One region of the Mesorhizobium sp. BAC0120 genome, then DNA from elsewhere that is predicted to be linked to it. Evidence: predicted binding sites of a transcription regulator. Region 1 holds the regulator's gene; each other region holds the start of a gene.
What was found. Region 1 encodes LexA, which represses DNA repair genes until DNA is damaged. Its sites were predicted from a motif close to TGTTCNNNNTGTGTTCNG; they were not measured.
Positions count from the first base shown of each region.

Region 2: SAZ10_RS06195 (single-stranded DNA-binding protein) is a predicted target of LexA. The motif match lies at 1,812-1,829, and genes of this name have one in related genera.
Region 3: SAZ10_RS05220 (sel1 repeat family protein) is a predicted target of LexA. The motif match lies at 1,750-1,767, and genes of this name have one in related genera.

Region 1 is NZ_JAWRCU010000005.1:160,602-163,878, reverse strand. Features, by position in the region: gene SAZ10_RS13790 (hypothetical protein) at 1-818, opposite strand, end outside; gene lexA (transcriptional repressor LexA) at 1,116-1,832, shown strand; gene SAZ10_RS13780 (ComEC/Rec2 family competence protein) at 1,789-3,277, opposite strand, start outside.
Region 2 is NZ_JAWRCU010000002.1:569,770-573,046, reverse strand. Features, by position in the region: gene SAZ10_RS06205 (MarC family protein) at 1-525, shown strand, start outside; gene SAZ10_RS06200 (VOC family protein) at 522-932, shown strand; gene SAZ10_RS06195 (single-stranded DNA-binding protein) at 1,193-1,696, opposite strand; gene uvrA (excinuclease ABC subunit UvrA) at 3,022-3,277, shown strand, end outside.
Region 3 is NZ_JAWRCU010000002.1:369,013-372,289, forward strand. Features, by position in the region: gene SAZ10_RS05210 (DUF2147 domain-containing protein) at 70-417, opposite strand; gene SAZ10_RS05215 (hypothetical protein) at 613-1,611, shown strand; gene SAZ10_RS05220 (sel1 repeat family protein) at 1,889-2,155, shown strand; gene SAZ10_RS05225 (ABC transporter substrate-binding protein) at 2,422-3,277, shown strand, end outside.

The DNA of each region.
Region 1 (3,277 bases):
GTCGCAAGTCGGCCGACCCAATTGCCGGAGGCAGGCAGGCCAAAAAACAAAAGCCAAGCGCCGTACCCGCCGACGAAGACATTGGCGCTCAAGAAGTGAGTCAGGCATCCACCAAAAAAGGAGGTCGACATAAGTTTCGTCCTCGCCTTCGCAACGCAAATGCCCCGTGTTCCTGCCGGCAAGTCGCCGATGGAGAAGCCGCTATTGTCGGCAAGAAACTTCACCACCTTCGCGGCGATCGAGTTGCCCTGCAGGCCTGGAAGTCCTCCGGACAAACCCGCCGAGAATCCAGCGATCCACATGTTGCCCTGAACTCTCTCTCGACCAAGTGGTGTTCCGAGGTGTTCGAACACGATGGGGCCAGTAAATGCGCCCCCTCCAATCGGGGCAGCTACACTGACTCCGGTTAGGCTAAGATTGGTTACATACCAATCATCGAACTCCTCGATCGGGACTGGTTTTGGCGCAGGATTCGGCGGGATAGGGGCCGGACTGCCGCCGGACGCCAGCAGGTTCAACTGCTTGAGCGTGTTCATGTTCGGATCGACAACGCCGTCGATGTTCTGAAAGATGCCACTGCTCTTCCAGAAGACCTGAAAGTCCCAGATCGCATCTGCAAGAACTTGTGGGCAGAATTTATTCGGCCCCGCAAGCGGCGGAGCAACGGTAATTCCGCTGAGGATCAGCCCCTTTTTTCCGCCCTTGTCAGTCGGGATCGACCAGAGGAGATCAATGATCTTCTGCTGATCCCGCTGATTGTTCGTCACATTCTGCTTGCGCCACCTCAGGCCGACCGGCCCATCCAGCGTGACAGGCATGCCCCCCTCCTGCAACGGGAATGCTCACTGTATCAGCTTTGAGTATGCTGTCCATCCGCTGCGCCCGCCCCCCGAAGACCGGGATTGCGCTGGCAGTTCGAGAGCAGCACTTGCAAGGATGGATGGTCTGACGCTCTGGAAGGTTGCAGACACCAGCCTTGCAATAGAGCTTCGTTGACCGGATACAGCAAACGTCCCCTTTACGGATTCATTAAAATTTAAACGGTTGCGGAACACAACTGGAACATATAGTGATTGTTCTGGTTTTGTTTTCGCTTCTGATTCTCGGGGCCGCCAATGCTGACGCGCAAGCAACACGAACTGCTTCTGTTCATTCACGAGCGGCTCAAGGAGGCCGGCATCCCTCCGTCCTTCGACGAGATGAAAGAGGCTCTCGACCTTGCCTCGAAATCCGGCATTCACCGGTTGATCACTGCACTCGAGGAGCGCGGGTTCATTCGCCGGCTTCCCAATCGGGCCAGGGCGCTGGAGGTATTGAGGCTCCCGGACTCGATCGCACCCGGCCTCGCGCCGGCGCGCAACAAGTTCTCGCCGAGTGTCATCGAAGGCAGTCTCGGCCGCAAGCCTGAGCCGGTGCGCCAGCGCATCGCCAGCAATGACGACGAAGGGGGCGGCGTTTCCATTCCGGTGATGGGCCGCATTGCGGCGGGCGTGCCGATCGAAGCCATTCAGCACAAGACCCACTCGATCTCGGTTCCACCGGAGATGATCTCCGGCGGCGAGCACTACGCGCTGGAGATCAAGGGCGATTCGATGATCGAGGCCGGGATTTTCGACGGCGATACCGTCATCATCCGCAACACCAGCACGGCCAATCCAGGTGATATCGTAGTTGCGCTGGTCGACGACGAGGAAGCGACTCTCAAGCGCTTCCGCCGCAAAGGTGCCTCGATCGCGCTCGAAGCCGCCAACCCAGCCTACGAGACGCGGATCTTCGGGCCTGACCGGGTCAAGGTGCAGGGCCGGCTGGTCGGGCTGATCCGCCGCTACTGAGCGATGCGGCCGGATCATCGGCTGCTTCATTGTCGATTCTAAGAGAGGCTGGGACCGTATTGGCTGTCGTCGCTTTCGGTTGCGCAGCGGCCTCGGTCGGCTTCTGCCGCTCATATGGCGCCAGCCCCCGCGCCTCGCGCGCGAAGGCCCGATGGGTATGCCAGGGCCGGTACGGCTTGCTGATCGCAAAATCGATTTCCGCGGACATTTGACCGGCGCGCCTCTGAAAACTTACTGACGCGCTGCCTCGCCGGGCGAGATCGCGCTTGGTGAGCACGGTTGGGCCGGCTTCTAGGCACGGGTTTTCTGCTGTAGCGTCGTCGATGACGATCAGCTGAGCGATCGCGCAAAACGGCAGTGCCTCGGCAGCGGTTGAAACATGGACGATCTGCGCCGCACTGACCGAATAGGCGACGCAGACATTTCCTGCGCAATTGAAAGCTTCCTCGCCGGTTTCGGCGAGCTGGCGAGGATCCTCGATCGCCACGTTCTTCGGCTTGGTGAGAACCTCGCTCCCAAGGGCACGCTGCCAGTCCTCGATCGTGAAGCCGTTCGGGCGCATTCGGTTGACAGCCAGCGCGCCATCGTCGGTACGGATTGTCAGCAGCCGCGCATCTTCCGAGATCAAAGCTTCGGGCAAACTGCGTTCCATGATGATCGCCAGGCCGGCGAATGTCAGGGGCACGGCAACGAGCCTGAGCCAAGTTGTCGACACCGTCGCGGCGATCAGCGCCGCAGTGAGCACGGCGACTGCGCTTGCCGGAACAAGCCCTACCCCGTCGATGGGCGACACGTCGGAGATCCATTCGGCAATCACGATCATGGCGGTCAGTCCCTTGCCCATCACTAGAAAGGCCCACTTGTCGAGACCGAACGGCATCAAAATCATGCCGAACACGGCGAAGGGCATGACGATCGCGGACACGATCGGCATGGCCGCAAGATTGGCCACCACGCTGAGCGGCGAAACGCGTTGGAAGTGGTAAGCACCGTATACTGCCGTCGCCGTCCCTGCGACCAGCGATGTGGCGGCCAGTCCTACGGCATGACCGATGATCTTTGTCAGGCCACTCCGGAGCAGGCCTTGGTCCGAACGAATTGCTGGCGGACCGCGTCGTCTTTCAGACCAGGAAGTATAGGCACCGATCAGCGCGGCGGTTGCAGCGAAGGACATTTGGAAACTGGGCCCGGCGACTTCGTGCGGCGAGACAGCGATGATGACGATCGCAGAGATGGCGAGATTGCGCATGCTGAGCGCCGCACGATCGAAGATCACCGCGACAAGCATGATGCCGATCATCAGGAAGCTGCGTTCCGCCGCAACGGAGAAGCCTGAAATGAAGAGATAGATGCCGAGCGCTAGAATGGCTGCGCCGGCAGCGTATTTCTTCACGGGCCGCCGCGATGCAAAGGACGGAAACAGCGCGAAGCCGGCACGAAGCGCT
Region 2 (3,277 bases), on a different contig from region 1:
GCAAGCACCATCGGTTTCGGCGTGCTGGCGCTTTTTGCGGTGGCAGGCGCGGCGATCCTCACCGTGCTCGGCATAACGCTGCCGGCGTTTCGCGTGGCCGGCGGCCTGCTGCTCTTCTTTATCGCCTTCGAGATGGTGTTCGAGCGCCGCCAGGACAGGAAAGAGAAGAGCGCGGGCGTAGCGATAACCAAGGACTTCATCCACGACATCGCCGCCTTCCCGCTCGCCATTCCGCTGATTGCGGGCCCTGGCGCGATCTCGGCGACCGTGCTTTTGTCAGGCTCCTTCCAGGGCCTCGCCGCCAAGAGCGCATTGGTCGGCATCATCCTGGTCTGCCTCATCCTGACCTATCTGGTTTTCGTGCTCTCCGAGCGCATCGACCGCTTCCTCGGCCACACAGGCCGCTCGATCCTCACCCGCCTGCTCGGCGTGCTGCTCGCAGCGCTCGCGGTACAGTTCGTCGCCGATGGAATTCACGCGCTGGTCATGGCGGGCGCTGCCGTGCCGGCGGCGTTGACGCCATGAACGATCAAGCTCCGCGGCCCGGCGCAGGCCCGCTCACCCTCAGCGCCGAACCCGTGATCTTTGTTACCGACATAGAAGCATCCTGCGACTTCTACGCTGCGAAGCTCGGCTTCTCCATCGCCTTCACCTACGGCAATCCGCCATTCTTCGGGCAGGTCCAACGAGACGGCGCGAAGCTCAACCTCCGGCGAGTCAAGGCACCAGTTATCGAACCGCAACTGCGCGACACCGAGGACCTATTATCTGCTGTTATTACACTCGACGACGCCAAGCCGCTGTTTCTTGAATACCAAAGAAGCGGCGCCGAATTCCATCAGGCGCTCAGAACCGAGCCATGGGGCGCCCGCACATTCGTCGTGCGCGACCTCGATGGTAACCTGATCCTCTTCGCAGGGAATGGCGGCTAGCGCCTGCTGTTTTTAGGCTGGCGCTGCCCCTCACCCTTACCCTCTCCCCGTAAGAACGGAGAGAGGGGGTGGCAACGTCTCAGAATCCCCTCTCCCCGTTGTTCACGGGAAGAGGGTAAGGGTAAGGGTGAGGGGCAGCGCCGGCGCCTGGCGATTGCAGAACGCTCTGGCTTCGAGAGGATGTCACCGGGTGCCAACATCGTCCCACGTTTCTGATTAGAAAGCTTCTTCCAGCGACCTCTATCTCGCGCCAAAGCCGATCAGAACGGGATCTCGTCGTCCAGCTCGCGCGAGAAGCCACCGCCTCCGCCGTTGCGGTTGTTGTTGCCGCCGCGATCATTCGGTCCCGACTGGCCGAAATCTGAGGAGCGTCCGCCACCGGAATAGCCGACCTGCGCGTCGCCGCCCTGACCGCGGGTGTCGAGCATCTGCAGCTCGCCGCGGAACTTCTGCAGCACGACTTCCGTCGTGTAGCGATCCTGGCCGTTCTGGTCCTGCCATTTGCGGGTCTGCAGCTGGCCTTCGATATAAACCTTCGCGCCCTTCTTCAGGTACTGCTCGGCAACCTTGGCGAGATTGTCGTTGAAGATCACGACACTGTGCCACTCGGTCCTGTCCTTGCGCTCGCCGGAGTTCTTGTCGCGCCAGGTCTCCGTGGTGGCGACCCTGAGATTGACGACCGGATCGCCCGAGTTCAGCCGCCTGATCTCGGGATCCGCCCCGAGATTACCGATCAGAATGACCTTGTTCACGCTACCCGCCATGATACTTCTCCGCGCTCGTCCGAAACCGTCGTCAAGTCGAAGGGCGAACTGTAGCCGATCGGCACACTCCTTGCCGCGCCCTCGTGGATTTTCTCTGCCCTGTCCACAGTTAGTTTGTTCTTATTTTGTTCTAAGCCATCGCTTGGTGACATGCAAGCGTCATTTAGGCATTTGCGGCTGAATTTCACGCCTTCTGCTCATCTACGCTCGCCGCAGGCAGTGCATGACGCCGCGCTCGCTCGATGGCTCATGTTGGTGGGCGGCCTCGCTCCCGCGCTCTCAACGCAATGAAGATGCCGGACGACATCGAACTTCGCGCATGGCTACGGGGTCATTTCCGGCTATGCTGCAGTGATGAAACGCAGCTGGCCGACGCTACCCCGATCCGTACTGCTGGCCTGCCTCGTCGGAGTGGCGAGTGGAACAGCATCTGCCGATCAGAAGCCAGCTGCATCCTCAAAGCTGCCGGGCGTCGACGCCAAATCCCGTATCGTCCGCTCCGCGCAACCCCTAGCCGAGCCGGAGCCGGAGACGGTCCAGTCACGCCCGCCGTCAGCCCCCGGCCAATGGGACGTCACAGTGTCCGGGACCGTCACGACAGACATTACTACCGGCGGCCTGCCCGTCCCGCGGCATTGATCCAAGTCGCTTCCGCTGTAGGCAAAAGAATGTCTGGCAAAAGAATGGCCCTGCCGCTTTGTCTAGCGCGCAGGGCCTTTCGGGATTTTGATCCTTAATGTTCCGGTCGTATCCGACCGGTTTTCTTCGGATACCTACCGGCTTACGCCGCGATCCGACTCTTAGTCTCTTCGATGTGGATGATAACGACTGGCTAGTCTGCCGAGCGCTCAGGCACTAAAACCGGCCGCGGCCCCGCCTTTATGCAGAGCCGATGCAGACTGGTCCGGTGGATTCATGCTCCACTCCTTGTCTGGTTGCTCCAATGCCTGTTTCGACCACCGCGATGCCCACGACATCTCGTGAGCGGCATTACGCCTCGCGGGCGATCGAAAAGACAGTTATAATTTTGGCACTCTGGCAATAGCCGTCAACCCATAACCGGTTCACGAATGTGAAATGTGATCGCCGCAGGCGATTTACCTGCAGCAGGCGAAGCTTCGCGCCCGCTGAGGATCAGCTGGAGCTCTGTGTCGACGCGTTCTCCGCCTGACGCTCCTGCTGACACGACGTTGTCAGGGGAGAGTGTTTCCGTTGCGTTCTTCTCTCGACATATTGCGGCGACCCACTACATTTGGGCGACCGACAGGCCCTGGCCCCGCCACGCGCCGATTCGCTTAGCTCCTATTTTCGCATTATGGATGGTCATGGCCGACCACAAGTTCATCTCCATTCGCGGCGCCCGCGAACACAATCTGAAGAATGTCGATCTCGACCTGCCGCGTGACTCGCTGATCGTCATGACGGGCCTGTCGGGGTCCGGCAAGTCGTCGCTCGCTTTCGACACCATCTATGCGGAGGGCCAGCGGCGCTATGTCGAGAGCCTGTCGGCTTATGCGCGGCAGTTCCTCGAAATGATGCAGAAGCCGGATGTCGACCAGATCGACGGCCTCTCGCCTGCGA
Region 3 (3,277 bases), on a different contig from region 1:
GCCTCCGCTGGCGGAGATCAAGGATTGGTCCACTCCCTTACTCCCCTATTCCCCTACTGCCTTATTGCCCTACAACCTCACCCACGTCTGGCTCCTGCAAATCAGGCCGCCCAGGAGGCAGCCGCTCATCGTGAAGGAGTCTCCTTCGAGCCTTCCCTTGCCTGAATAGGTCTTGCCGTCGGCAGGGTTGGTGATCGAGCCGACGTATGTGCCGTCGCCTCTGGGCGTCATCCTGCCGATCTGCTGCCCGGCATAGCGGCCGTCCTTCAGACTGATGCAGAGGGCCCTGCCGCAATTGGATATGGCAGCCGTGTCGCCAGGCTTCGTCCTCCAACGTCCCACGACCATGTCGGCAGAGAAGGCCGAACCCAAGGTTGACGCCGCGACCAGGACTCCGAGAATTATTGCTCTTGCCATGACTTGCCCTTTTGAGGGGGAACGCGAAGTCAGGCCCACTGTTCCCCGAGTTTTTGAGCCCCAAAAAGGCCGCTGGCCCGTCTCGAAATTGTCCCATGCCCCTGATCCCTAGTCGTCCTGAGCTCTCGACGATCAGGATGTGAGGGGCGCGCTGAGTGCGCGAAGTGGAATATGCGTAGTTTTTGCGTTGCACTCATGGCGGTGCTGATGGCCGCGGGCATGGCGCGCGCGGCACAGCCGATCCAAACCAAGCAGGACGTGCTCGCCTGGATGAACGCATACGATCCGAAGCGCGATTTTGCCCGTGCACCATCGGTCATGAAGAAGGCGAGTAACATCGGCGTGCTGAGCGATCCGGAGGCAGCGGGTATGTATGTAGGCTTCATGGCTGGGATGATCGCCTCCAGACCTGAGAAGGCCGACGCCACGGTCCAAAAACTGCTCGTCATTCGCCCGGCCGATTACTGGGCAATTGTCCGCGCCATCGCCTATTCCGGCCATCCCGACTGGCCGGGGCTCATGACCCGGTTCGCGCCGAAGATGCCGACCCGCGAACTGATGGCGCAGCGTTATCTCGATGGCAAGCTGCCGACGCCGGCCACTCGCGTCACCGAAGAGAAGACATCGTGGAGCGACCGCTTCAATCCCGCCAACTGGTTCTCCGGGAAGGACAAGGAGAAGCAGGTTGCTCTCGACGAGCGTCCGGAGATGCTCGACGTCTACTGGGGCTATTATTTCGCCACCCGAGGTTCCTGGCCCCTCGAACGCATGATCAGGATGCTGCCCTGGGCGGACGAGCGCGACAATGTCGAGAAGCTGACAATTGGCAGCATGGCCAAGTACACGCTCGCGATGAACGCGTCGCGTGACACCAGGGTGCTCGGATTTCTCAAGGGGCTGCGGGTGCAGCAGACGGATGAGAAGACCCTGAAGCAGCTGTCCGAGACGATCGAAGCCGCCGAGACGGCAGAGACCTCGGAGCTGCGCAGGACCGCGCTCGCCCGGATGGAGGACCTCAAGCGCCTGGGCCCAGGCAACAAACGTGATATGGCTTTGTGGGGCAAGATCGGTCAGGGCGTGATCTCTTTGGGATGCGTCGCCGCGGCCGCGACCGGCCAGGCCGCTCTGGGCCTGCCCTGCGTGATTGGAGGCGCGGCCTCCTCGGCGGCGCTGTACTATCTGACGTCGCCCTGAACGCCCGTTTCCTCGAACCTCACGCGATTCTTGGTAAGCAAGGAGTTGATATCAGGGGCCAGAATTTTCCGATCATTTTCGGCGAAGTGTCGGTAAATCCGGCATCCGTATCGTTAATGGTTTCTCGCGTTTACCCATTGTTTTAGCTTTGTTTTCGGCAAATTAAGCAAGCCATTTAACGGCGGATTCAAGGCTCCGCCTCATCCTCCTGAACCATCGGACGGGAGCGTTTCGGGGACAAAGAAACGCCTCTCAGGAGAGTGACAGGGGACGAAAAATGGCACGTTTTGAAATTCTTGAAGCAGGCATCGGCTCGATCGGTTCGAATGCTCAGGCCGACATCCTTTTGGAGCTCGGCATGATGTATGCGACGGGTCGCGACTGCGAGACCGACATTGTCGCCGCGCACAAATGGTTCAACATCGCGGCTATCAAGGGCTCGGCCCGCGCCGCCGAACTGCGCGCGGAGCTTTCGGCGTCGATGACCAAGGCGGAGATCGCCCGGGCGCTCCGCGAAGCGCGCGAATGGATGACGATGCACTGAGAAGTGAGTTCCTTCCGCCGGACGTGCTCCAACACGCTGGCGCAAGGGCATGGCACGGATCGGGCATGGGATGCCTGGGGGACGGTGCCGACAAAAAAGCCGCGACCGGCAGGAACAAAGCCGGCGCGGCTTTCTATTTGCTCATTCATCTCATGGCCTATCTGCGCCAGAGTGACTGGCACTGCCGGACTGCTACGCGGAGATGGCATTGCCGAAGCACGTCGATTATGGAATCGGATGACGTGCTGACCATGGAGGAAACTACAATGAGAATGAAAACAGTTTTGGGCGCGGCGCTGCTGAGCTGGGCGCTCGGCGCGACGGCGGCCCTTGCCGACGACATCACTTTTGCGGTCGTGGGCCCGATGACGGGACAGCTCGCCACAATCGGCGATCAGTTCAAGCACGGGGCCGAAGCCGCGGCCGCCGCGATCAATGCCAAAGGCGGCGTCATGGGCCGCCAGATCAAGCTTGCGATCGAGGACGATCAGTGCGATCCCAAGCAGGCAGTGTCGGTGGCGAACCGCATCGTCGCCAATGGCATCAAGTTCATTGACGGCCATGCCTGCTCGGGCTCGAGCATTCCGGCTTCCGCCGTCTATGCCGAGAGCAACTTTCTGATGATGAGCCCGGCCTCGTCGAACCCGTTGCTCACCGACGATGCGGCCAAGAACGGCTGGACGACGATCATGCGCCTTTACACGCGCGATGATGCGCAGGGCGCCTTCATCGGCCCGTGGATCGCCAAGAAATATGCTGGCAAGAACGTCGTCATCCTGCACGACAAGAGCGCTTACGGACAGGGCGTGGCGGACGCCGTCAAGGCGACGATGAACAAGGACGGCCTGAAAGAGATCCTCTACGAAGGCATCAATGCGGGCGAGAAGGATTATTCCGCGCTCGTGACCAAGCTGAAGGATCTGAAGGCGGACGTCGTTTACTTTGGCGGCTATCACAACGAGGCCGGCCTGATCCTGCGCCAGGCGGCCGAGGCCGGCTTCAAGTTCCAGCTGATCATGCCCGATTCCATCGCCACGCCTGAATTCTGGCAGATTGCCGGTCCCGCAGGCGAGGGCACGCTGTTCGTCTTCCCGGCCGACCCGCAGTCGAAGCCGGAAGCCA